Linked DNA regions of Rubrivivax gelatinosus IL144. The protein of the gene in region 3 interacts with the protein of the main gene of each other region in a pairwise test. Links are inferred from orthologs where the notes say so. Each region holds a gene or a part of one and is shown on either strand. Other genes may lie near its edges.

Region 1 (3,624 bases), 4.0 Mb from region 3 along the record:
GGTCGCCTTGCTCGCGGCGATCAGCACCAGCACGCCGCGCGCGCCCGACAGGTCGATGCCTTCGAGCAGCGGGCAGGCGACGGCGGCGTCAGCGGCCTTGGTCGCGCGGTCCGGGCCGCTGGCCGTGGCCGTGCCCATCATCGCCTTGCCGGGCTCGCTCATCACCGTCTTCACGTCCTCGAAGTCGACGTTGACGAGACCGGGGATGTGGATGATGTCGCTGATGCCGCCGACGGCGTTCTTCAGCACGTCGTTGGCGTGCGCGAAGGCCTGGTCCTGCGTCACGTCCTCGCCCATCACGTCGAGCAGCTTCTCGTTGAGCACGACGATCAGGCTGTCGACGTTGGCTTCGAGCTCGCTGACGCCGTCGTCGGCCTGCTTGCCGCGGCGCTTGCCTTCGAACTCGAAGGGCTTGGTGACGACACCCACCGTCAGGATGCCCATCTCCTTGGCGACGCGGGCGATGACCGGCGCCGCGCCGGTGCCGGTGCCGCCGCCCATGCCGGCGGTGATGAACAGCATGTGCGCGCCGGTGATCGATTCGCGGATGCGGTCGACGGCCTCCTCGGCGGCCGAGCGGCCGACCTCGGGCTTGGCGCCGGCGCCCAGGCCGCTGGTGCCCAGTTGCACCAGGGTGGCCGCGCCGCTGCGGTGCAGGGCCTGCGAATCGGTGTTGGCGCAGATGAAGTCCACGCCCTGCACGCCCTGGGCGATCATGTGTTCGACGGCATTGCCGCCGCCGCCCCCGACGCCGATCACCTTGATCTGCGTGCCTTGGTCGAATTCCTCGATCATTTCGATGGGCATGTGGAGCCTCCTAATGAATGCAGTTGCCAGACGGTTGACTTGACGGAATGAAACGGGACCTCGTCACGGGTCCTTCTCAGAAATTGCCCAGGAACCAGTCCTTGGCGCGGCCGAGCAGCGTCGTCACCGACCCCGCCTGGGCCGCGGCCTTGTGACCGCGTTGCCGTGCCAGACGCGCCTCCTCGAGCAGCCCCATGACGGTGGCCGACCGCGGATTCGCGACCATGTCGCCGAGCGCGGCGTGGTACGTGGGCAGACCACGCCGCACCGGCTTCAGAAAGATGTCCTCGCCGAGCTCGATCATCCCGGGCATCACCGACGAGCCGCCGGTGATGACGATCCCCGAGGACAGCAGCTCCTCGTAGCCGCTCTCGCGGATGACCTGGTGCACGAGGGTGAAGATCTCCTCGACGCGCGGCTCGATGACGCCGGCCAGCGCCTGCTTGCTCAGCATGCGCGGCGCACGGTCGCCCAGCCCCGGCACCTCGACCTGGTCGGCCGGGTCGGCCAGCAGCTGCTTGGCCACGCCGTGCTCGACCTTGATCTCCTCGGCGTCCTTGGTCGGCGTGCGCAGCGCCATCGCGATGTCGCTGGTGATCAGGTCGCCGGCGATCGGGATCACCGCGGTGTGGCGCACGCTGCCGTCGGTGTAGATCTGCACGTCGGTGGTGCCGGCGCCGATGTCGACGACGGCCACGCCCAGCGACTTCTCGTCGTCGGTCAGCACCGCGGCGGCGCTGGCGCTGGGGTTGAGCACCAGGCGCTCGACTTCCAGGCCGCAGCGGCGCACGCACTTCAGGATGTTCTCGGCCGCGCTCTGGGCACCGGTCACGATGTGGACCTTGACCTCCAGCCGCGAGCCGCTCATTCCGATCGGCTCCTTGACCTCGTGGCCGTCGATCACGAACTCCTGCGGCTCGACGAGCAGCAGGCGCTGGTCGTTGGGGATGTTGATCGCCTTGGCGGTCTCGACGACGCGCGCCACGTCCACCGTCGTCACCTCGCGGTTGTCGCGCACGATGACCATGCCGGTGGAGTTCTGGCCGCGGATGTGGCTGCCGGTGATGCCGGTGTAGACCCGGTCGATCTTGCAGGCGGCCATCATCTCGGCCTCCTTCAAGGCCTGCTGGATGCTCTGCACCGTGGCGTCGATGTTGACGACGACGCCGCGCTTCAGGCCATGCGTCGTCGCCACGCCGAGGCCGGCGACGCGCAGCTCGCCGTCGGGCAGCACTTCGGCGGCCACCACCATCACCTTGGCGGTGCCGATGTCCAGGCCGAAGACGAGATCCTTGTATTCCTTGGCCATGTTCGTGTCAGTTGGTCGTCTTCGTTTTCGTCGTCACCCCGCGCAGCCGCACGGCGTAGCCGTCGGTGTGGCGCAGGTCGGCGTATTCCAGCGGCGCGCGCCAGCGCGCCGTCACCTCGGGCACCGTGCGCACGAAACGCGCCGCGCGGGCGAGCACCTCGTCGTCGCTGCCGCGGCCCAGTTCCAGCGTCGCGCCGTTGTCCAGCTCCACGCTCCACGAGCCGCGGTGCGACAGGTGCAGCTCGCTGAGCTCGGCGTCCAGCGGCTTGAACACCGGTTGCAGCTTGGCGTACATCGCGAGCACCGTCGCCGCCTCCTCGTCGGGGCCCGAGAACACCGGCAGCCCGTCGTCCTCGACGTCGCCGACGTTGGCGTCGAAGAGTTCGCCGTGCGTGTTGACGAGGCGGTCGTTGCCGTCCTCGCCCTGCCAGACGGCGGCCGGACGGTGCTCCTCCAGGCGCACCGCGAGCCGGTCGGGCCAGACGCGGCGCACGACCGCGTTGCGCACCCAGGGCACGGCCTCGAAGGCCTCGCGCCCCTGCTGCAGGTCCAGGCTGAAGAAGTTGCCCTTGAGCCGCGGCATCGCGTTGGCGCGGATCGTGTTGACGCTGTTGCGGCCCAGGTCGCCGTCGATCTCGATGCCGCGGATCGTGAACAGCGGCGCCCGCACCAGCCACATCAGCGCGGCGGCAGCCAGCGCCGCGCCGGCGAGCACGAACACGCCGCTGGCGACGCCGTTCATCAGGCGCACGTCCATCGGTTGTTCGGCCAGCGGCAGGGCGGCGGCGCGGCTCATGGCGTCCTCAGACTCCCGGGTGGTCCAGCGCGGCGCACTCGAGCACGTGCACGCACAGCTGTTCGTAGCTCATGCCGGCCACGCGCGCGGCCAGCGGCACCAGCGAGTGGCTCGTCATGCCCGGGCTGGTGTTCATCTCCAGCAGGAAGGGCTTGCGGTCGCTCTCGCGGATCATCAAGTCGGCGCGGCCCCAGCCGCGGCAGCCGAGCAGGCGGTAGGCGGCCAGCGTCAGGCGCTGGATCTCGGCCTCCTCGGCCGGCGGCAGGCCGCTCGGGCAGTGGTAGCCGGTCTCCTCGGAGAAGTACTTGTGCTCGAAGTCGTAGTTGCCGCCGGGCGCGACGATGCGGATCACCGGCAGCGCGCGCGCCGAGGCGCCTTCGCCGAGCACCGCGCAGGTGACCTCGATGCCGTCGATGAACTCCTCGCAGAGCACGTCGGCGTCGTACTCGGAGGCCAGCTTCACCGCGTCCTGCATCTCGGAGTAGCCGGCGACCTTGGTGATGCCGATCGACGAGCCCTCGCGCGGCGGCTTGACGATCAGCGGCAGGCCCAGCTTGTCGGGCACGGCGACGACGTCCTCGCGCGCCTGGTGCTCCGGCGACAGCCAGGCCCAGCGCGGCGTCGGCAGCCCTTCGGCGGCCCAGATGCGCTTGGTCATGACCTTGTCCATCGCGATCGCGCTGGCCATCACGCCCGAGCCGGTATAGGGGAT
Region 2 (7,320 bases), 2.1 Mb from region 3 along the record:
CGCCAGCGCCTGGTCGAACTGCTTGGCCGCGGACAGAACGGCGGCCAGGCGCAAGCGCGCGATCGTGCGGTACTCGTCCTCGGCGGCGTGTTCGGCGACCCAGGTCAGCGTCGCCTTGGCGGCGTCTACCTGACCCTTCTCGAACTGCACCTTGGCCGCGGCCAGGCCGCCCTGCTCGGCGTAGGCCGTGCCGGCGTAGCGGTCCTTCAGGTCGCCGAAGATGCGCCCGCTCTTGTCGGCATCACCGGCGGCGGCGGCGCGGTCGAGCTCGTCGTACATCGCGCTGGCCTTCAGCGCCTGGCTGCGCTGCCAGTAGTTCCAGCCGTTCCAGCCGGCGTAGGCGGCGAGCGCGGCGATCAGCAACCAGGAGACGAGGTTGCCGTACCGCTTCCAGAACGCCTTGAGGGCGTCGATCTGCTCCTGCTCCTGCAGGTCGAGTTGTGTGGCCATGTCGGTGAAGCGGACGAAAAACGGTCGATTATGCGGGGAGCAGGTCGGCTGCCCAGGTGGCGGGGTCGGCGATCGGTCGCGCGGCCTGCGCCGCTGCGGCGTCGCGCAGCGGCTTGACGGCAACTTCGCCGCGGGCGAGCTCGTCGCCGCCGAAGATCAGCGCATGGCGCGCGCCGCTGGCGTCGGCCTTCTTGAACTGCGACTTCATGCTGCCGCCGCCGACGTGCAGCTGCACCGCGACGCCGGCCGCACGCAGCGCCTCGACGACGCGCATCGCCTGCGGCAGCGCGCTGCCGTCGGGCACGATGGCATAGGCGTCGGGCACCGGCGCCGGCGGCGCCACGCCCAGCTGTTGCACCAGGTCGAGCACACGCTCGATGCCCATGCCCCAGCCGATGCCCGGCGCCGGCTTGCCGCCGACCAGTTCGACCAGGCCGTCGTAGCGCCCGCCGCCGCAGATCGTGCCCTGGGCGCCGAGCTTGTCGGTCACCCACTCGAAGACGGTCAGGTTGTAGTAGTCCATGCCGCGCACCAGACGCGGGTTGACGCGGTAGGGCTGGCCGGCGGCGTCGAGCATGGCCTTCAGCGCATCGAAATGCTTCAGCGAGGCTTCGCCGAGGTAGTCGATGAGCTGCGGCGCGGCCTCGACCATGGCCTGCATGGCCGGATTCTTGGTGTCGAGAATGCGCAGCGGGTTGCTGTGCAGGCGGCGGCGCGCGTCCTCGTCGAGCAGTTCGGCGTGCTGCTCGAAGTGGGCGATCAGCGCCGCGCGGTGCGCCTTGCGCTCCTCGGGCTGGCCCAGGCTGTTGATGTCCAGCCGCACCTCGCCCAGGCCCAGGTCCTTCCACAGCGCCCGGCACATCAGGATGACCTCGGCGTCGACGTCCGGGCCGCCGAAGCCCAGCGCCTCGACGCCGACCTGGTGGAACTGGCGGTAGCGGCCGCGCTGCGGACGCTCGTGGCGGAACATCGGGCCGATGTAGAACAGGCGCTTGCCGCCGTCGTACAGCGCCGAGTGCTCGACGACCGCGCGCACGACGCCGGCCGTGCCCTCGGGGCGCAGCGACAGCGGATCGCCGTTCATGCTGTCGACGAAGGAATACATCTCCTTCTCGACGATGTCGGTCACCTCGCCCAGCCCGCGCACGAACAGCGGCGTGTGCTCGACGATCGGCGTGCGCACGTTCTGGTAGGCGTAGCGGCGCATCAGCGCGCGCACGGTGTCTTCGAACCACTCCCAGCGCGCCGACTCGGGCGGCAGGATGTCGTTCATGCCTTTGACGGCAACGATCTTCTCGGCCATGGGGAACAGGTTGGTGCGGCGGGCCGGCGGCCCGCCCGGAACGAGGAATCAGGCCGCGGTCGCGGCGGCGCCGAAGCGGCGCTCGATGTAGTCCTCGACGATCTTGTGGAACTCCTGCGCGATGCCCTCGCCGCGCAGCGTCAGCGCCTTCTCGCCGTCGATGAACACCGGCGCGGCCGGAGCCTCGCCGTTGCCCGGCAGGCTGATGCCGATGTCGGCGTGTTTGCTCTCGCCGGGGCCGTTGACGATGCAGCCCATCACCGCCACCTTCAGGTTCTCGACACCCGGGTAGCGGCTCTTCCACACCGGCATCTGCGCACGCAGGAAGTCGTCGATCTGCTTGGCGAGTTCCTGGAAGGTGGTGCTCGTCGTGCGGCCGCAGCCGGGGCAGGCGGTGACGCTGGGGTTGAAGGTGCGCAGGCCCAGCGACTGCAGGATCTCGCCGGCGACGACGACCTCCTGGGTGCGCGCCTCGCCCGGCTGCGGCGTCAGGCTGACGCGGATCGTGTCGCCGATGCCTTCCTGCAGCAGGATGCCCAGCGCGACGCTGGACGCCACCGTGCCCTTGGTCGCCATGCCGGCTTCGGTCAGGCCCAGGTGCAGCGCGTAGTCGCAGCGCTGGGCCAGGCCGCGGTAGACCGAGATCAGGTCCTGCACGCCGCTGACCTTGCAGCTGATGACGATCTGATTCGGGTCCAGGCCGAGTTCACGCGCGGCGCTGGCCGAGCTCAGCGCCGACTGCACCAGCGCCTCGTACATCACCTGCTTGCCGTCCAGCGGCTGGGCGCGGTGCGCGTTCTCGTCCATCATGGACGCGAGCAGTTCCTGGTCCAGGCTGCCCCAGTTGACGCCGATGCGCACCACCTTGTTCCAGCGGCAGGCGGCCTCGACCATCATCGCGAACTGGCGGTCGCGCTTGTCGCCCTTGCCGACGTTGCCCGGGTTGATGCGGTACTTGGACAGCGCCTGCGCCATCGCCGGGTACTCGGTGAGCAGGCGGTGGCCGTTGTAGTGGAAGTCGCCGACCAGCGGAACGTCGATGCCCATGCGGTCGAGCTGCTCGCGGATGTGCGGCACGGCCTCGGCGGCTTCGGGCGTGTTGACGGTGATGCGCACCAGCTCGGAGCCGGCCTGGGCCAGTTCCTTGACCTGGATGGCGGTGCCGATCACGTCGGTCGTGTCGGTGTTGGTCATCGACTGCAGGCGCACCGGAGCGTCGCCGCCGATGGTCACGACCCGGTTCCCCCAGACGGCACGGGCCTGGCGCGAGCGGCGCGCCAGCGGTGCGGCGGACGGGATGGTGGCGGGCGTTTCCGGAGCGTTCATCGAAACCTCACTGCAATAACGGCTGCGCTCACTGCAACTCGACGCGGGCGACGGCGTTGCGGGTCAGCGGCGCCAGGTCGACCGGCTTGCCGCGGAAGGACAGGCGGGTGGCCGGCGCATTGCCGATTTTGAGCCGCAACGGCAGTTGCCCGTCGACCCCGGCGGTCTCGCCGGCGCGCAGCAGGCGCGAAAAAACGACCTGGCCCTTGGCGTCGTAGGCCTCGATCCACGAGGGCTGTTCGGCATGCAGCTGGACCAGCCCCGCCGCAGCCGGCACGGCCGAGGCAGGCGCAGAAGCCGCGGCCAGCGTGGCGGCCATCGCCGGCTTCAGCGCCGGCAGCACCGCGGATGCGGCCGACGCTGCGGCCGCCGGAACCGGCGCCGGGGCCGGCACGGCCACCGGCACGGCCACCGGCGCGACCGCCACGGCGACCGACGCAGGCGCCGAAGCCGGCTCCACCGGCACCAGGGCGACCTCGGGCACCGAGGCGGCCGCCTCGGGCACCGACGCCGCTTCGGGCGGCGGGCTGGCGTCGGCGGTCGGCGCAGGGGACTGGAGCATGCCGGCCGGCATGAAATAGACGACCGCCGCCGCGATCAGCAGCGCGCCGCCGGCCCAGACCAGCGGCTTGACCGAACCCAGGCTGACCTTGGGCATGTCGGGGCCGGCGCGTTCACGGAACGGCGTGTTCAGGCTGCCGACGACGTGATCCAGCGCCGAACCGTCGGTGCGCGGCAGCAGCGCCAGCACCGGCTGGGCGTCGGTGTGCAGCGCACGGCACACCGCCAAGGCGAGTGCGCGCGTGAACGCCGGGTCCAGCAGCTCGTCGTGGCGGTCGGCTTCCAGCGCCTCCAGCTTGGCCACCGGGACCTTGATGGCGGCGGCCAGCGCCGCGATGTGCAGGCCCTGCTTCTCGCGTGCCGCGCGCAGCAGCGCGCCGGCCGTCGTGCCCGCGGGCGGGGGCGTCACGGAATCAGTCATCGAACCGGCCTTGCTCGAACTGGGCAGCCTCGGGCGATTGGGGGAAACGGTCGCGCAGCTGGCGGCCGAACTCGTAGGCGCCAGCCTGGTTGCCCAGCCGGCGCTCGATGCGTGCGGCCAGCCACAAGGTGGCCGCACTGGATTGCTCGCTCACCGCGTTGACGCGCTGGACGTAGAAGCGGGCACGTTCGAACGAACCGCGGTGATACAGCGCGTCGGCGAGGTTGTAGGACGTCGCCGGGTTGGCCGGTTCGAGCTGGAAGCTGCGGTAAAGCGCCGCTTCGGCATCGGCCCAGCGGCCTTCGCGCGCGTCGCAGACACCCTTGGCGAGCAGCGTGCGCGCGCTGCCGCGGTACTGCGGCAGCGCCAGCGTGGTCTCGAACTCGCGGTCGGCGTCGCCGTAGCGGCCCTGCTGGCAGAGGAACCAGCCGTAGTTGTGGCGCAGGTCGCCGTCGCGCGGCGCCAGCGACAGCGCGCGCTGGAAGCTGTCATCGGCCAGGCGCGTCTCGCCCAGCGCGGCGTAGATCAGGCCGCGCAGGCCGAGCGCTTCGGGCATGTCGGGGCGCGCGGCCAGCGCCTGTTTGACCTCGTCGAGCGCGGTCTCCGACTGGCCGCGGGCAAAGTACGCCGACGCCAGCTCCAGCCGCACCTTGGCGCGGCGTTCGACGTCGGCGGGGTCGTTGCTCGGCCGCGTCTCGCGGGCCGAGCCGTTGGCCGGCGGTTCGCTGACGCAGCCCGCCAGCAGCGATGCGGCGCAGGCCGCCGCGGCCAGCAGGGCCAGCAGGCGACGCGTCACCGCGGGTCCTCCGCGGCGGCGATCGGGATCGTGCGGCGGCGCTCCAGCAGGCGTTCGCGTGCCCGGGTGCGGTCCTGCACCTCGCCGGCGAGCTGGCCGCAGGCCGCGTCGATGTCGTCGCCGCGCACCTTGCGGATCGTCGTCACGATGCCGGCGTCCTGCAGCACCTTGGCGAAGGCCGTCACGCGTTCGCGCGGCGAGCGCTTGAGCCCCGACTCGGGGAACGGGTTGAACGGGATCAGGTTGAACTTGCACGGCACGCGGCGGCGGCGGACAAGGTGCACGAGTTCCAGCGCCTGCTCGGGGGCGTCGTTGACGCCGTCGAGCATGCAGTACTCGAAGGTGATGAAGTCGCGCGGCGCTGCTTCGACATAACGCAGGCAGGCGTCGAGCAGCGCCTCGATGCCGTCCTTGCGGTTGATCGGCACCAGCGCGTCGCGCAGCGCGTCGTTGGGCGCGTGCAGCGAGACGGCCAGCGCCACCGGGCAGTCCTCGCGCAGGCGGTCGATCATCGCCACCATGCCCGAGGTCGAGACCGTCACGCGGCGGCGCGACAGGCCGTAGCCGTGGTCGTCGAGCATCACGCGCAGCGCCGGCACGACGGCCGTGTAGTTCTGCAGCGGCTCGCCCATGCCCATCATCACGACGTTGTCGATGACGCGCTGGCCGTCCGGCCCGCGCAGGCGGTGCTCGGCGTAGCGCAGCTGGGCGATGATCTCGCCGGTGCTCAGGTTGCGGCTGAAGCCCTGGTGCCCGGTCGAGCAGAAACGGCAGCCGACGGCGCAGCCGGCCTGCGAGGACACGCACAGCGTGCCGCGGTCGTCTTCAGGGATGTAGACGGTCTCGACGGCGTTGCCGCCGCCGACGTCGAACAGCCACTTCGTCGTGCCGTCGGCCGAGACGTGCTCGCTGATGACGGGCAGCGACTCGACCACCGCCGCGCCGGCGAGCTTGCCGCGCAGCGACTTGGCGAGATCGGACATCTTGTCGAAGTCCGACTCGCCTTTCTGGTGGATCCAGCGGAACAGCTGGACGGCGCGGAAGCGCTTCTCGCCCAGGCTGTCGCAGAAGGCCGCCAGCCCCTCGAGGTCGAAGTCGAGAAGATTGACGGCCATCGTCGACTCAGCGGCTGTAGACGCTCATGCCGGGGAAGAAGAACGCGACCTCGACGGCCGCCGTTTCCGGGGCGTCGGAGCCGTGCACGGCGTTGGCGTCGATGCTGTCGGCGAAGTCGGCACGGATCGTGCCCTTCTCGGCCTTCTTCGGGTCGGTGGCGCCCATCAGCTCGCGGTTCTTGGCGATCGCGCCTTCGCCTTCGAGCACCTGGATCATCACCGGGCCCGAGATCATGAAGCTCACGAGGTCGTTGAAGAACGGGCGCGCCTTGTGCACGGCGTAGAAGGCTTCGGCCTCGGCACGCGACAGGTGCTGCATCTTCGCGGCGGCGATCTTCAGGCCGGCGCCTTCGAAGCGGGCGTAGATCTGGCCGATGACGTTCTTGGCGACGGCGTCAGGCTTGATGATCGAGAGGGTGCGTTCGATGGCCATCTTGAAATATCTCCTTCAATCAAGGACTTGGCAAAGCTTTCGATTCTACCGCGCCGGATCGGCGCGGCCATGACGGAAAGACGCGTTCAGCGCCCGCCGCGGCGACCACCGCCGCCGCCGCCACCACCACCCCGGCCGCCACGCGGACCGCCGCGGCCACCGCCGCCGTTGGCCTTGCGCAGGAAGGCGTCGCCGCCGATGTAGCCGACCGAGGTCTGCATCGGGTCGGGCTGGCCGCCCGCGCCACCCTTCTTCGGGCCGCGCGCGCCACGGCCGCCGGCCAGCGGCTTGGGCTTCTGCACGAAGCGCTTGTCGTAGGTCTGCTGCAGCGGGTTGGGGATCGGGCCGTCCTCGCCGAGGTCACGCACCGGCCGGTCGCGCTGCAGGCCACGCTTGTCGTAGGTCTGCTGCAGCGGATTCGGGATCGGGCCGTCCTCGGGGATCTCGCGGCGGCGCTGGCGTTCCTGCTGGATCGCGCGCTTGTCGAAGGTCTGCTGCAGCGGATTCGGGATCGCGGCCTCGCCGGCTTCGCGGCGCTGCGGCTTCGGGCCGCGCGGCGCGCTCTCGGGGGCGTTGCCACCACGGCCGCGCTTGCCGCGCTTGCCGCGGCGATCACCGCCGGCATCGCGCTGCTCGCCCTCGGGACGCTCGCCGACGCCGGTCATGCGGCGCAGCGAACGAACGTCCTGCTCGCTCAGGTCGACCCAGACCCCGCGCTTGAGCCCCTTGGGCAGCACGACCGAGCCGTAGCGGATGCGGATCAGCCGGCTCACCGCGTGGCCGACGGCGTCGAAGAGCTTGCGCACCTCGCGGTTGCGGCCTTCGGTGATGACGCAGCGGTACCACTGGTTGGCGCCTTCGCCGCCGCCGTTCTCGATGCTCTTGAAGCCGCAGCGCTGGCCGTCGATCTCGACG
Region 3 (7,425 bases):
TCGTCACCAGGCCGATGGCCGCCAGCAGCGCCAGCGCCGCGGCCAGCGGGCCGTCGAAGCCGGCGAAGACGCCGCGCACGCGCTGCCAGATCGACGGTTGCTCGAACACCGAGTTCATCGCCGGGCCACCTTCTGGACGTCGGATGCGGCGCCGGCCGGCGGCGCCAGGGCCGGCACGGGGGCCGGGTCACGGCGTGGCGGCGCCGACGGGGCCGGCGCCGGCGGCGCGGCGGCCAGCGTGGCGGCCGCGGACGCGGCCGACGCCGCAGCGTCGACGGCGGCCGGCGTCTGGCCCGGCAGCGGCACGTCGGCGGCGCGGCGCGGCGTGCCGATCGGCGGCCCGGAGCGGCCGCCGCGCAGCGCCGCCAGGTCTTCCTCGCTCGGGTACTGGCCGAGCAGCAGGTAGTCGATGACGCGGCGCGCGATCGGCGCCGCCGACGCGGCGCCGAAGCCGGCGTTCTCGACGATCACCGCCAGCGCCACGCGCGGCGCCTCCATCGGCGCCAGCGCGGTGTACAGCGCGTGGTCGCGCTTGTGCTCCTCGAGCTTGGCGGCGTTGTACTTCTCGTTGGAGCGGATCGTCACCGCCTGCGCGGTGCCGGTCTTGCCGCCGCTGGTGTACGGCGCGCCGGCGAACGCGCCGGCACCGGTGCCTTCCTGCACGACGCCCTGCAGCGCGCGCATCACCACCGCGACGTTCTCGGGCTTGAGCGGCAGGGGCTCACGCGGCTTGGCCGCGACCTGGCGCCGCTCGCGCGTGATGACGTCCTCGACCTCGCGCACCAGGTGCGGCGTGTAGCGCTGGCCGCCGGAAGCCAGCGTCGCCATCGCGTTGGCCATCTGCAGCATCGTGAAGTTGTTGTAGCCCTGGCCGATGCCCAGCGAGATCGTCTCGCCGGCATACCAGCGCTGCTGCTCCGGGCGCTTGTAGGTCTTGCGCTTCCACTCGGTGGACGGCAGCACGCCGGTGACCTCGCCTTCGAGGTCGATGCCGGTGCGCTGGCCGAAGCCGAACGGCGCCATCATGTCGTGGATCAGGTCCACGCCCATGTCGTTGGCCAGCGAATAGAAGTAGACGTTGCTGGACTTGACGATCGCCCGGTGCATGTCCACCGGCCCGAGCGCGATGTCGCCGTGGCTGCGGAAGGTGTGGTTGCCGAAGGTCCAGCTCGCGTTGTCCTGGATGACCAGCGAAGCGCTGCGTTTGCCCGACTGCAGCGCGTTGATCGCCATGAACGGCTTGTAGGTCGAGCCCGGCGGGTAGGTGCCGCGCAGGGCGCGGTTCAGCAGCGGCCGGTCGATGCTCTCGTTGAGCTCCTTCCAGCTCTCGACGTCGATGCCGTCGACGAACAGGTTGGGGTCGAAGGTCGGCTTGCTGACGAAGGCCAGGATCTCGCCGTTGCGCGGGTCGATCGCCACCAGCGCGCCGCGGCGGTCGCCGAACATCTGCTCGACCAGCGCCTGCAGCTTGATGTCGATGGACAGCACGAGCTTGTTGCCCGGCGTCGGCGGATGGCTGTCCAGGCGGCGCACGGCGCGGCCGTTGGCGCTGGTCTCCACCTCCTCGAAGCCGGTGGTGCCGTGCAGCTCCTGCTCGTAGCTCTGCTCCAGGCCGAGCTTGCCGATGTACTCGGTGCCGCGGTAGTTGTCCTGCTGCTCCTCGGGCCAGTCGGACATGGCCTTCTTCTCGGCCTGGTTGATGCGGCCGATGTAGCCCAGCAGGTGGCTGCCGACTTCGCCCAGCGGGTACTGGCGGAACAGCCGCGCCTTGACGTCGACGCCGGGGAAGCGGAAGCGCTGCGCGATGAAGCGCGCGACCTCCTCGTCGCTCAGCTTGGTGCGGATCGGCAAGGAGTCGAAGCCCTTGCTCTCCTCCATCTGGCGCTTGAAGCGGCGGCGGTCGCGCGGCTGGATCTCGACGTAGCGGCCGAGCTGGTCGATCAGCTCGTCGAGGTCGACGTCGCCGATGCGCGAGGGCGTGATCTCCAGCGTGTAGGCCGAGTAGTTGGTGGCCAGCACGACGCCGTTGCGGTCGACGATCAGGCCGCGGTTGGGCACGATCGGCACGATGGCGATGCGGTTGTTCTCGGCCTGCGTCGCCAGCTCGTCGTGGCGCACGACCTGCAGGTAGACGAGCCGCGTCGTCAGCAGCCCGAAGGCGACGAGCACGAAGGCCGCGGCCGCGAACAAGCGGGCGCGAAAGCGCCCGAGTTCGAGCTCGAGGTCCTTGATCTCGGTCACAGCGGCCGATTCTCGTCCGGATCCGGCGCGCGGCGCTGCGGCGCCAGCAGGGCGATCGTGACGAGCGGCCAGGCGAGCGCCTCGATCACCGGCGCGAGGAACATCCACCAGCCCGGGAACATGCCGCCGGCGGCCAGGCCCACGAGCAGCGACACCAGGTGCGCGGCGAAGAACAGCGGCGCGATCTGCAGCGCCTGCTCGACGACGCCGAACCACAGCAGCCGGCGGTGCGCGCTGATGGCGGCATAGGCGAGCAGCGAATACGCCAGCGCATGCTGGCCGAGCAGCGCGCCCTGGTGCACGTCCAGCAGCAGGCCGAAGCAGAAGCCGAGGCCGACGCCGACACGCCGCGGCTGGTGCACGGTCCAGAACACCAGCACCACGGCCAGCAGGTCCGGCAGCGCCGGGTGGCGGCCGAAGGGCAGCAGCATGAAGGCGAAAGCCAGCAGCAGCGTCAGCGCGATGAAGAAGGGGTTGACCGGCAGCAGCAGCTGGTCGGACCCGCGCGGCATGATCATTTGCGCCCGCTCCCGCGCCGTGGCGCGACCTCGGGCGTGGTCGGCGCCGGGTCCGGCCGCGGCGGCAGCTGCGCCGCCAGCGGCTCGAGCACCAGCACGTGGCGCACGCCGTCGCCGCGTGCGCTCGGCGTCAGCCTGATGCGCGCGAACCCGGACTCCGAGCGCCGCTCGACCGACATCACCTTGGCCACCGGCAGCCCCCCCGGATAGACGCCGTCGACGCCGCTGGTCTGCAGCTCGTCGCCGACACGCACGTCGTCGTTGGCCGAGGTGAAACGCAGCTCCATGCCGCCGCTGACGCCGAACGCGGCGCCGCGCTGCTGGGTGCGCACGTTGAGCACCGGGATCGCCGCGTCCTTGTCGACCAGCAGCGTCACTTCGGAGGTCAGCGCGAAGACACGCGTCACCTGGCCGAGCACGCCGTCCTGGTTGACCACCGGCGAGCCGGCGGCGACGCCCTGGGCCTGGCCGCGGTCGATGACGACCTTGCGCGAATACGGGTCGGCGGCCTCGTACAGCACCTCGGCGGCCTGCGAGCGCACCGACAGCGCGGGCTTGAGTTCGAGCAGCGCGCGCAGCTGGTTGTTCTCGGCGGCCAGCGCGCCGGCGCGCGCCAGCTTGTCGGCGTTGCCGGCGAGCTGCTGCAGCGCCTCGCGCTCGGCGGCGCGTGCGGCTTCCAGGCCGCGCAGGTAGTCGGCGCCGCCGAAGACGAGTTCCACCGGCACCGCCAGCGCACGCTGCACCGGCAGCAGCACGAAGGCGATCGCCTCGCGCACCGGCCCGGCGATGTGCAGCCGCGCGTCGGCCACCATCAGGAAGAAGGCCAGCGCGGCGAAGAAGACGAGCTTGGTGAGCGCCGAGGTGCCCTGGCGGAAGAAAGGCGGCGGCGTGCGGTCGAGCGTACCGAGCGGCATGGCGGCTCGCGGCGGGTCAGGACAGGCGGCGCGCGCCCGACGGCCGGCCGGCCGTGCGAGGACACGCGTCGCAGGGGTTCACGCCGTCACTCGGACGTGAAGATGCTTCCCAGGCGCTCCATGCGCTCCAGCGCCATCCCGCAGCCGCGCACGACGCAGGTCAGCGGGTCTTCGGCGACGAGCACCGGCAGGCCGGTCTCTTCGGCGAGCAGGCGGTCCAGGTCGCGCAGCAGCGCGCCGCCGCCGGTGAGCATCATGCCGCGCTCGGCGATGTCGGCGCCGAGTTCCGGCGGCGTCTGCTCGAGCGCGTTCTTCACCGCGCTGACCATCTGGTTCAGCGGGTCGGTCAGCGCTTCCAGGATCTCGTTGGAGCTGATCGTGAAGCTGCGCGGCACGCCTTCGGAGAGGTTGCGGCCCTTGACCTCCATCTCCTTGACCTCGGAGCCGGGGAAGGCGCTGCCGATGTTCTTCTTGATCGCCTCGGCCGTCGGCTCGCCGATCAGCATGCCGTAGTTGCGGCGGATGTAGTTGATGATCGACTCGTCGAACTTGTCGCCGCCGACGCGGATCGAGCCCTTGTAGACCATGCCGCCCAGCGAGATGACGCCGACTTCGGTCGTGCCGCCGCCGATGTCGACGACCATCGAGCCCGAGGCCTCGGACACCGGCAGACCGGCGCCGATGGCCGCGGCCATCGGCTCTTCGATCAGGTAGACGTCCGACGCGCCGGCGCCCAGCGCCGACTCGCGGATCGCGCGGCGCTCGACCTGGGTCGAGCCGCAGGGCACGCAGATGATGATCCGGGGGCTGGGCCGCGTCATCGAACGCGGGTGGACCATCTTGATGAACTGCTTCAACATCTGCTCGGTCACGGTGAAGTCGGCGATGACGCCGTCCTTCATCGGCCGGATGGCCTCGATGTTGCCGGGCACCTTGCCGAGCATGGCCTTGGCTTCAGCGCCGACGGCCTGGATGGTTTTTTTGCCATTCGGGCCACCTTCGTGGCGGATGGCGACGACCGACGGCTCGTCGAGCACGATCCCCTTGCCGCGCACGTAGATCAGCGTGTTGGCGGTGCCGAGGTCGATCGCGAGGTCCGTCGAGAAATAGCGACGCAGGGAGGCGAACATGTGGGGAGACGGCGGTCGGAAGGCGGCTGGATCGAAAGGCGGGGCCTGGCGCCTAAAGCGCGGGCGACGCGGTCGCACGGCCGGCTACCGACGAGGCATGTGGGGTAACCATAGATAATACCTGATCGCCCCCCGCGCTTGCCCTTGGGCAAGTGCTCATTTGCACCTGTTTCCATGGCCCTCACACCGCAGGACGTGAGCCGCATCGCGCATCTGGCGCGGCTCGAGCTTCAGCCCGACGAAGAGCAGCGCATGCTCGCGCAGCTCAATGACTTCTTCGGCATCGTCGAGAAGATGAGCGCGGTCGACACCAGCGGCGTCGAGCCGCTTTACACGCCGCTGTCGGCGGTGCAGGACGTCGCGCTGCGCCTGCGCGAAGACCGCGTCACCGAGAGCAACGAGCGCGAGGCCAACCAGCAGAGCGCGCCGGCCGTCGAGGACGGCCTGTTCCTCGTGCCGAAGGTGATCGAATGAGCACCGCCTTCGACCGGCTGGGCGTCGCCGAAACCGCCCGCGCGCTGCGCGCCAAGCAGTTCTCCAGCGTCGAACTCGTGCAGGCGCTGCTGGCGCGCGCCGACGCGCAACGTTCGCTCGGCGCCTTCCTGTCGCTCGACGCCGAGGGCGCGCTGGCCGCCGCGCGTGCCGCCGACGCCGCGCTCGCCGCCGGCGACGCGCCGGTGCTGGCCGGCGTGCCGATCGCGCACAAGGACATCTTCGTCACGAAGGACCAGCCCAGCACCGCCGGCTCGAAGATGCTGGCCGGCTACCGCAGCCCCTTCGACGCCACCGTCGTCGCGCGGCTGAAGGCCGCCGGCACGGTGACGCTGGGCAAGCTCAACTGCGACGAGTTCGCGATGGGCTCGGCCAACGAGAACTCGGCCTACGGCGCGGTGCACAACCCCTGGGACACGACGCGCGTGCCCGGCGGCTCGTCGGGCGGCTCCGCCGCCGCGGTCGCCGCGCGCCTGGTGGCCGCGGCCACCGGCACCGACACCGGCGGCTCGATCCGCCAGCCGTCCAGCTTCTGCGGCATCACCGGCATCAAGCCGACCTATGGCGTGTGCTCGCGCTACGGCATGATCGCCTTCGCCTCCAGCCTGGACCAGGCCGGGCCGATGGCACGTTCGGCCGAAGACTGCGCGCTGCTGCTGTCGGCGATGAGCGGTTTCGACGAACGCGACGCGACCAGCGCCGAACGCCCGCCGCAGGACTACCACGCCCAGATGCTCGCCGCGCGCGACGGCGCCAGCGCCGCACGCCCGCTCGAGGGCCTGCGCATCGGCCTGCCACGCGAGTTCTTCCCCGAGGCCCTGTCGGCCGACGTCGCCGCCGCGGTGCGCGGCGCGCTCGCCGAGCTGGAGAAGCTGGGCGCGACGCTGGTCGACGTCAGCCTGCCGCGCACCGAGCTGTCGATCCCGGTCTACTACATCATCGCCCCGGCCGAAGCGAGCTCGAACCTGTCGCGCTTCGACGGCGTGAAGTTCGGCCACCGCGCAGCGGAGTACACCGACCTGCTCGACATGTACAAGAAGACGCGCGCCGAGGGCTTCGGTCCCGAGGTCAAGCGCCGCATCATGATCGGCACCTACGTGCTGAGCCACGGCTACTACGACGCCTACTACCTGCAGGCGCAGAAGCTGCGCCGCATGATCGCCGACGACTTCCAGGCCGCCTTCCGCGACTGCGACCTGATCGCCGGCCCGGTGGCGCCGACCGTCGCCTGGCAGCTCGGCGAACAGGGCGACCCGCTGCAGGCCTACCTGGCCGACATCTTCACGCTGCCGGCCAGCCTGGCCGGCCTGCCGGGCATGAGCGTGCCGGCCGGCACCGGCGCGCACGGCATGCCGGTCGGTCTGCAGCTGATCGGCAACTACTTCGACGAAGGCCGGCTGCTGCACGCCGCGCACGCGCTGCAGCAATCGACCGACTTCCACACCCGTGCCCCGGCCGGGATCTGATCCGATGGCGACGTTCCCCCTCATCCGCGGCTACGAAGTCGTCATCGGCTTCGAGACCCATGCCCAGCTCTCCACCGAGAGCAAGATCTTCAGCGGCGCCTCGACGCGTTTCGGCGCCGAGCCCAACACCCAGGCCTGCCCGGTCGACCTGGCGCTGCCCGGCACGCTGCCGGTGGCCAACCGCGGCGCCGTCGAACGCGCGATCCGCTTCGGCCTGGCCGTCGGCGCCAAGGTCGCGCCGCTGTCGATCTTCGCGCGCAAGAACTACTTCTATCCCGACCTGCCCAAGGGCTACCAGATCAGCCAGTACGAGATCCCGGTGGTGCAGGGCGGCAGCGTCTCCTTCCTGCTCGACGGCGAGAAGCGTTCGGTGCGGCTGACCCGCGCCCACCTCGAGGAAGACGCGGGCAAGAGCCTGCACGAGGACTACCACGGCCAGTCGGGCATCGACCTGAACCGCGCCGGCACGCCGCTCCTGGAGATCGTCTCCGAGCCCGACCTGCGCAGCTCGGCCGAGGCGGTGGAGTACGCCAAGGCGCTGCACGCGCTCGTCGTCTGGCTGGGCATCTGCGACGGCAACATGCAGGAAGGCAGCTTCCGCTGCGACGCCAACGTCTCGGTGCGCCGCCCCGGCGAGCCTTTCGGCACGCGCCGCGAGATCAAG
Region 4 (7,440 bases), 4.0 Mb from region 3 along the record:
GTCACCGCGGTGACCTGGGTGCCCGGCTGGAACTCGACGCTCTCGACCCGGCCTTCGACACGGCGCGCACGGCCGATGCGGCGCGCCAGGCTCATGAAGGCCGACACCGTGCCCACCGCCATCAGCGCGGCCAGCACAAGGCCGACCGGCTGCAGCCAGTATTCGGGCTTGGTCAGCACCACCGAGTGGAAGACGAGCACCAGGTACACGAGCGCCATCGCGCGGTGGGTCTGGAAGAAACGCCGGTACGGGAAGCGCTTGATCAGCGCGATCGCGATCAGCGCCAGCATCGCGTAGAAGGCATACTCGCCGATCTCCTCGGCCGGGTGGCGCAGGCCCTGCAGCAGGGCGAGCAGGCTGTCGGGCTCGAACTGCGGCCGCGGCCCGCGCTGCGGGCGCTCCAGCCAGCCGGCCTGGACCAGCCACTTCGGGCCCTTGGCGAACAGCCAGTGCGCCACCGACAGCGCCAGCCCGGCGATGCCCAGCCACTTGTGCAGGCGGTAGCCCTTGTCCATGCCGTGCAGGCGTTCGTCCAGCCAGGCCGGGCGCAGCGCCAGCAGCATGCCGACGCTCATCAGCCCCATGCCCAGCACGCCGCTGTACTGCACGAGCAGGTTGCGCCACGGGAAGACGCCTTGCGCGGCCGGCAGCGCGGAGGCCTCGGCCGCCAGCCACAGCGCGCTCAGCCCGGCGGCGAGCGCGACGAAGGTGGTGCGGATCGTTTTCATGACGGTCTCTCGGAAGTCGATACCGTCATGCTGCGCGGGCGAGGTGAAGGCGGTCTTAAGACACCGGCCGGCCGGCGTGGCGCCGACGCCCCGCCGTCACGCCCCATTGCGGCGCGGGCGACCACCGTGGCGCCAGGACCACGCGCGCAAACCCTCGAATGCGCGTCTATCCTGCGTTGGGACAAGTCCTTTGATATGAGCCCAGATAATTGATGGATAACAGTCGATAGACTGTAACGGCAGCTTGACAGAAATTTTCATCTACTGGCAAGCATTCGTGGCCTGCAGGCGGCCACACCCGCAGCAGTAAGGAAGGACCTCATGAAAAACGCAATCCGAGCAGCGGCCGTGACGGCCCTGGCCGCCCCGGCCCTGCTCGCCACCACGCCTGCCGTCCCCGCGAGCACCCCCAAGTACCTCGCCCAGCGTGTCGACTGCGCCGGCCTGCCCGGCCTGACGCTCGCCCCGGGTGAACTGACGGTGCTGCTGGTCGACGAATCGGCCAACCCCGCCGCCGCGCGCCTGGAACGCCTGCGCGCGCCGGCCTGCCGCAGCATCTACGCCGCACAGCGCGTGGACGACGACGGCTGGATGGACCGCGACTGGCTCGGCGACGTGATCGTCTCCGCCGTCGACCCGGCCCAGGGCAAGCCCGCCACCGATCTGCAGCAAAGCCGCCTGCGTGCGCCGCACTACGTCGTCACCGTCAGCACCGCGCTGGCCGACAAGGCCACGCCCGACGCGCTGACCTTCTCGCTGTCGCGCGAACTCGGCCACGGCGTCTACCGCCACGGCACCCGCACCGCCGCGCTGCGCCTGCTGTCCACCGGCTTCTACGCCACCAGCGTGCTGGGCTTCGGCATGCTGCCGACGATCAGCGCCTCGGTCGTCGCCAGCGGCGCCGCCGCCGACGCCGGCCTGGGCTTCGGCACCTGCCTGGTCGCCGGCCTGAACAAGCGCTTCGAACTGCAGGCCGACGCCTTCGGCGTGCGCTCGCTGCAGGCGCTGGGCGCGGCCAAGCCGCAGGCCCAGCAGGTCGCGCTGGGCGTGCTGCGCGCCACGCCGGCCGCAGAAGGCCGTTGCATGGACGCGCAGAACGCCACCGCCGGCACGCTCGCGCGCAGCCAGGCCGTGCAGGCGCTCTGAGGCTTTCGCAGCGCCTGGAACGGCCGCCTTCGGGCGGCCGTTTTCGTTTGCGCCGCCTGGGGATTTCGCTGCGGCCGGCGGCTGGGCATGCTGCACGGCAGCCGATAAGAGGCGGGTAAGCGCCCGGCGCGTACACCGACCCGGTCGCCGCTGTGCGCAAGGAGATTCTTGAATGCACCCCACTGCAGGCCGCCCGGCACCGGGCGGCGCCCGATGCGATGGCTGAGCCCGTCGCCCTGCCCCGCCGCTGGCAGCTGCTGTTGAGCGGCGCGCCGCGGCTGCGGGAAGCCACGCCCGAGGGCCGCACGCTGGCGCTGATCGCGCCCGACGCCGCCTGGCTGGCGCTGGCCGCCGCGCCCGAGGGCCGTGACAGCCGCCAGGTCGCGCTGCTGGTCTGGCCCGACGCCGGCGAACGCGGCGCGCTGAACAACCTGCACCAGCGTGTGCACCGGCTGCGCAAGGCCAGCGGCGCCCGGCTGGTGGAGACCGGCGCCCGCTTCGCGCTCGCCGCCGACCTGGAACTGCCGGCCGAGGACTTCGGCGCGCTGGCCGCCGACCCCGAGGCCGTGCCGGGCGAATGGCTGGCCGGCTGCGACTTCAGCGCCCGTCCGGCGCTGGCCGACTGGCTGGACCGCCAGCGCGAGGCGCGCCGCGCCGCCTGGCGCGAAGCCCTGGCCGCACACGCCGCGGCCGCCGAACACGGCGGCGCCCTGGTGCTGGCGCTGCGCTGCGCCGAGCGCCTGCTGGCGCTGGAGCCGCTGAGCGAGCACGCCCACCGCCGCCTGATGCGCCTGCACCACCTGCGCGGCGACCGCGCCGGCGCCGTGGCCGCCTTCGAGCGCTGCGAACGCCTGCTGAAGGACGAACTGGGCCTGAGGCCCGACGCCGAGCCACGCGCGCTGCTGGCCACCGTCGAACGTGGCCGCGGCGGCGAGCTGGCGCCGGTGCGGCCGGTGCCCGCCGCCTTGCTGCGGCCGCCGCGGCTGGCCGGGCGCCGCGAGGCGCTGGCCCAGCTCGCCGCGGCCGAACGCGACGGCACCGTGGTGCTGCTGGTCGGCGACGCCGGCATCGGCAAGACGCGGCTGTTGCAGGAGCACCTGGCCGGCCGCGCCGACGCGCTGCACGTGCAGGCCCGCCCCGGCGACGAAGGCCTGCCCTATGCGACGCTGATGCGGCTGCTGCAGCGGCTGGACGCCGCCGAGGCCGAGGCCGCGCCGGCCCGTCCCGAGCGCCTGCCGGCGCTGCTGCGCCACTGCCTCGCCGCGGCGCAGCGGCAGGGGCTGAGCGTCGTCGCCGTCGACGACCTGCACTTCGCCGACCGCGCCAGCATCGAGACGCTGCTGACGCTGGCCGGCGAGGCGGCGCTGCACTGGATCCTCGCCCGCCGGCCACCGCCGCACGGCGCCGACGACCCGCTCGCCGCGCTGATCGAGAGCGGCAGCACGCGCCGCCTGCTGCTCGGGCCGCTGGAGGCGGCAGAACTCGCCGAGCTGCTGCAGGGGCTGGACCTGGCGCCCTCGCAGGCGCAGGCCCTGGCCGGCCAGTTGCTGCAGCGCTGCGGCGGCAACCCGCTGTTCGTGCTGGAGACGCTGCGCGCCGCCTGGCGCGACGGCCTGCCCGAGGGCACGCTGCCGGTGCCGCGGGCGCTGGCGCACCTGGTCGAGCTGCGCCTGGCACGGCTGTCGCCCGACGCGCTGGCGCTGGCGCGCGTGGCGGCGATCGCCGCGCCCGACTTCGACCTGCCGCTGGCCGAGCAGGTGCTGGGCGCGCCCGCGCTGCGCCTGGCCGGCGCCTGGCACGAGCTGGAGCAGAGCCAGGTACTGCGCGGCGAGCAGTTCGCGCACGACCTGATCCAGGACGCGGTGCTGGCCGCGATCCCGCAGGTCATCGCCCGCCACACGCACCGCCAGGTGGCCGCGGCGCTGGCCGGGCGCGGCGTGGCGCCGGGACGCGTGGCGCGGCACTGGCGCGACGCCGGCGAACACCGCGCCGCGGCGGCGGCTTTCGCGGCTGCGGCCCAGGACGCGCGGGCCGCCTGCCGGCCGCGCGAGGAAGGCGAACTGCTCGAAGCCTGCGCCCAGGCGCACGAGGCCGCCGGCGACGACGAGGCGGCGCTGCAGACGCGCATCCGCCGCGTCGGCGCGCTGCTGCCCAGCGCCGGCGTCGGCGCGGCGATCGACGAGGCGCAGGCCCTGGTGCAGGCCAGCCGCGGCCGGCCGTCGGCGGCGCTGGCGCTGACCGCGCTGGCGATGGCGCTGTTCTGGGGCGGGCGCCAGGACGAGGCCGAGCAGGCCGCGCGCGAGGCGCTGGCCACGCCCGACGCCAGCGAGGAGGTGCAGGTGCGCGCCAGCTCGCTGCTGTCCAACATCGAGGCGATGCGCGGCCACGCCGAGGCGGCGCTGGCGCTGATGCAGCGCTGGCGCACGCGCATCACCGAGCTCGCCGACCCGGTGCTGCGCTGCGAGTTCCACGGCAACCTGGCGACGCTGCTGATCCGCGTGAACCGCAGCGGCGAGGCGCTGCCGGTGGCCGAGCAGCACCTGGCGCTGGCGCGCGCCACGCGCTCGGCGACCGAGCAGCTGGCGGCGCTGATGAACCTGTCGAACCTGCACGCGCGGCGCGGCGACCTGGCGCGGGCGGTGGAGCACGGCCGCGAGGCCGACCGGCTGGCCACCGAGATCGAGCTGACCGCGACGCTGGCCTGGTGGAACCGGGCGTCGCTGGGCTTTTTTCTGGGCGGGCTGGGACGCTATGCCGAGGCGCTGCAGCTGCTGGAGGCGGCCGCCGGGGCGCTGGCGACGAGCCCGCTGCAGCAGAACCTGGCGCTCGGCCTGCTGGCGCGCGTCTGGCTGACGCTGGGCCAGGGCGCACGCGCCCACCGCTGCGTGCAGGGCCTGAGCGAGGCGCCGCCCGGGGCCTTGCGCACCGCCCAGCTCGTGCTGCGCGCCGCGGTCGCCGCGGCCACCGGACAGCCGGCGGCGCCGCTGTGGCAGGAGGCCGCCGCGACCGGCGTCGCCGAGGACCCCCACCGCATCCAGGCCGAAGTCGAGCTGGCCTGCGAAGCCGGGCGCCTGGACCTGCTGCACGAGCTGGAGCGCCGCGCCGACGCGGCGGCGCTGTTCCCGCAGGCCGCGGAGGTGGCGACACGCACGCTGGCGCTGCTGGCCGACCGGCAGGCCGCGGCGGCCGCGGCGGCGGCCGAGCACCGCACGCTGCAGGCGCGTTCTGCCCACTACTACCTGCCGGCGCTGCTGCTGCGCTGCGCCGAGGCCTACGAACGCGGCGGCCGCGGCGACGCCGCGCAGCGCTGCCTGGCGACGGCGCTGGACTGGGTGCACCGCGACGCGCTGCCGCAGGTGCCGGCGCCTTTCGTCGAAGGTTTCCTGCACCGCCAGCCGGTCAACGTCGCGCTGCGCGCCGCGGCGGCACGGCGGGCGCTGCCCGTCACGCGCGGCTAGGCTGGCGCACAAACGACGAAGGGGCGGCCCTGGGGGCCGCCCCTTCCCGTCTGGTCAACCGTGACTGCGCCGGATCTCAGTCAGCCTGCTTGCGCAGGAAGGCCGGGATCTCGATCTCGTCCATGCCGTTGCTGGCCAGCGCGTCGACCTTGGCCGCGGCCTGGCTGCGGCCGCTGCGCCAGACGCTGGGCGTGTTCAGCCCGGCGTAGTCGTGCGCCGGCGCCGGGGCCGCCGCGCCGACGGCGGCCTGGGTCAGGATCGGCAGGTTGTCGGTGCCGGTGCGCAGCACGGGCTGCGCGACAGGCGCCTGCTGCACGACGGCCAGCGGCGGCGCCGGGCGGGTTTCCTGGCGGCGCGCCGAGTTCAGGCCGGTGGCGATGACGGTGACGCGCAGCTGGTCGCCCAGGCTCTCGTCGTAGGCCGTGCCGTAGATGACGTGGGCGTCGTCGGCGGCGTAGCGGCGGATGGTGTTCATCGCGTTGCGGCTCTCGGCGAGCTTGAAGGTCGCCTTGCTCGCGGCGATCAGCACCAGCACGCCGCGCGCGCCCGACAGGTCGATGCCTTCGAGCAGCGGGCAGGCGACGGCGGCGTCAGCGGCCTTGGTCGCGCGGTCCGGGCCGCTGGCCGTGGCCGTGCCCATCATCGCCTTGCCGGGCTCGCTCATCACCGTCTTCACGTCCTCGAAGTCGACGTTGACGAGACCGGGGATGTGGATGATGTCGCTGATGCCGCCGACGGCGTTCTTCAGCACGTCGTTGGCGTGCGCGAAGGCCTGGTCCTGCGTCACGTCCTCGCCCATCACGTCGAGCAGCTTCTCGTTGAGCACGACGATCAGGCTGTCGACGTTGGCTTCGAGCTCGCTGACGCCGTCGTCGGCCTGCTTGCCGCGGCGCTTGCCTTCGAACTCGAAGGGCTTGGTGACGACACCCACCGTCAGGATGCCCATCTCCTTGGCGACGCGGGCGATGACCGGCGCCGCGCCGGTGCCGGTGCCGCCGCCCATGCCGGCGGTGATGAACAGCATGTGCGCGCCGGTGATCGATTCGCGGATGCGGTCGACGGCCTCCTCGGCGGCCGAGCGGCCGACCTCGGGCTTGGCGCCGGCGCCCAGGCCGCTGGTGCCCAGTTGCACCAGGGTGGCCGCGCCGCTGCGGTGCAGGGCCTGCGAATCGGTGTTGGCGCAGATGAAGTCCACGCCCTGCACGCCCTGGGCGATCATGTGTTCGACGGCATTGCCGCCGCCGCCCCCGACGCCGATCACCTTGATCTGCGTGCCTTGGTCGAATTCCTCGATCATTTCGATGGGCATGTGGAGCCTCCTAATGAATGCAGTTGCCAGACGGTTGACTTGACGGAATGAAACGGGACCTCGTCACGGGTCCTTCTCAGAAATTGCCCAGGAACCAGTCCTTGGCGCGGCCGAGCAGCGTCGTCACCGACCCCGCCTGGGCCGCGGCCTTGTGACCGCGTTGCCGTGCCAGACGCGCCTCCTCGAGCAGCCCCATGACGGTGGCCGACCGCGGATTCGCGACCATGTCGCCGAGCGCGGCGTGGTACGTGGGCAGACCACGCCGCACCGGCTTCAGAAAGATGTCCTCGCCGAGCTCGATCATCCCGGGCATCACCGACGAGCCGCCGGTGATGACGATCCCCGAGGACAGCAGCTCCTCGTAGCCGCTCTCGCGGATGACCTGGTGCACGAGGGTGAAGATCTCCTCGACGCGCGGCTCGATGACGCCGGCCAGCGCCTGCTTGCTCAGCATGCGCGGCGCACGGTCGCCCAGCCCCGGCACCTCGACCTGGTCGGCCGGGTCGGCCAGCAGCTGCTTGGCCACGCCGTGCTCGACCTTGATCTCCTCGGCGTCCTTGGTCGGCGTGCGCAGCGCCATCGCGATGTCGCTGGTGATCAGGTCGCCGGCGATCGGGATCACCGCGGTGTGGCGCACGCTGCCGTCGGTGTAGATCTGCACGTCGGTGGTGCCGGCGCCGATGTCGACGACGGCCACGCCCAGCGACTTCTCGTCGTCGGTCAGCACCGCGGCGGCGCTGGCGCTGGGGTTGAGCACCAGGCGCTCGACTTCCAGGCCGCAGCGGCGCACGCACTTCAG

The links.
Region 1: the proteins of RGE_RS22770 (region 3) and ftsA interact in binary tests that used the Escherichia coli proteins (3 or more experiments, as listed by UniProt). The link is inferred for Rubrivivax gelatinosus IL144 from one-to-one orthologs.
Region 2: the proteins of RGE_RS22770 (region 3) and RGE_RS13410 interact in binary tests that used the Escherichia coli proteins (3 or more experiments, as listed by UniProt). The link is inferred for Rubrivivax gelatinosus IL144 from one-to-one orthologs.
Region 4: the proteins of RGE_RS22770 (region 3) and ftsZ interact in binary tests that used the Escherichia coli proteins (3 or more experiments, as listed by UniProt). The link is inferred for Rubrivivax gelatinosus IL144 from one-to-one orthologs.

Annotation. Positions count from the first base shown.
Region 1 is NC_017075.1:995,172-998,795, reverse strand. What follows is about bases 1-2,857. They hold ftsA (cell division protein FtsA), read right to left. Parts: upstream 2,117-2,857; coding sequence 884-2,116; downstream 1-883. Other genes in these bases: RGE_RS04700 (cell division protein FtsQ/DivIB), read right to left, coding at 2,124-2,857; ftsZ (cell division protein FtsZ), read right to left, coding at 1-807. In the rest of the region: more of RGE_RS04700, read right to left, coding at 2,858-2,912; RGE_RS04695 (D-alanine--D-alanine ligase), read right to left, coding at 2,920-3,624. UniProt on the Escherichia coli protein: Essential cell division protein that assists in the assembly of the Z ring. May serve as the principal membrane anchor for the Z ring.
Region 2 is NC_017075.1:2,917,304-2,924,623, forward strand. Bases 2,079-4,873 are described here. They hold RGE_RS13410 (helix-turn-helix domain-containing protein), read right to left. Parts: upstream 4,050-4,873; coding sequence 3,108-4,049; downstream 2,079-3,107. Other genes in these bases: ispG (flavodoxin-dependent (E)-4-hydroxy-3-methylbut-2-enyl-diphosphate synthase), read right to left, coding at 2,079-3,079; pilW (type IV pilus biogenesis/stability protein PilW), read right to left, coding at 4,054-4,857; rlmN (23S rRNA (adenine(2503)-C(2))-methyltransferase RlmN), read right to left, coding at 4,854-4,873. In the rest of the region: RGE_RS13395 (YfgM family protein), read right to left, coding at 1-450; hisS (histidine--tRNA ligase), read right to left, coding at 479-1,753; more of ispG, read right to left, coding at 1,802-2,078; more of rlmN, read right to left, coding at 4,874-5,972; ndk (nucleoside-diphosphate kinase), read right to left, coding at 5,980-6,405; RGE_RS13430 (pseudouridine synthase), read right to left, coding at 6,492-7,320.
Region 3 is NC_017075.1:4,995,563-5,002,987, forward strand. Bases 2,782-5,681 are described here. They hold RGE_RS22770 (rod shape-determining protein), read right to left. Parts: upstream 4,804-5,681; coding sequence 3,760-4,803; downstream 2,782-3,759. Other genes in these bases: mreC (rod shape-determining protein MreC), read right to left, coding at 2,782-3,673; gatC (Asp-tRNA(Asn)/Glu-tRNA(Gln) amidotransferase subunit GatC), read left to right, coding at 4,978-5,277; gatA (Asp-tRNA(Asn)/Glu-tRNA(Gln) amidotransferase subunit GatA), read left to right, coding at 5,274-5,681. In the rest of the region: rod shape-determining protein RodA, read right to left, coding at 1-118; mrdA (penicillin-binding protein 2), read right to left, coding at 115-2,241; rod shape-determining protein MreD, read right to left, coding at 2,238-2,759; more of mreC, read right to left, coding at 2,756-2,781; more of gatA, read left to right, coding at 5,682-6,761; Asp-tRNA(Asn)/Glu-tRNA(Gln) amidotransferase subunit GatB, read left to right, coding at 6,766-7,425. UniProt on the Escherichia coli protein: Forms membrane-associated dynamic filaments that are essential for cell shape determination. Acts by regulating cell wall synthesis and cell elongation, and thus cell shape.
Region 4 is NC_017075.1:997,190-1,004,629, reverse strand. Bases 4,526-7,440 are described here. They hold ftsZ (cell division protein FtsZ), read right to left. Parts: upstream 6,642-7,440; coding sequence 5,409-6,641; downstream 4,526-5,408. Other genes in these bases: ftsA (cell division protein FtsA), read right to left, coding at 6,718-7,440; RGE_RS04715 (AAA family ATPase), read left to right, coding at 4,526-5,332. Also shown: RGE_RS04725 (ferredoxin reductase family protein), read right to left, coding at 1-728; RGE_RS04720 (M48 family metalloprotease), read left to right, coding at 1,077-1,874; more of RGE_RS04715, read left to right, coding at 2,093-4,525. UniProt on the Escherichia coli protein: Essential cell division protein that forms a contractile ring structure (Z ring) at the future cell division site. The regulation of the ring assembly controls the timing and the location of cell division.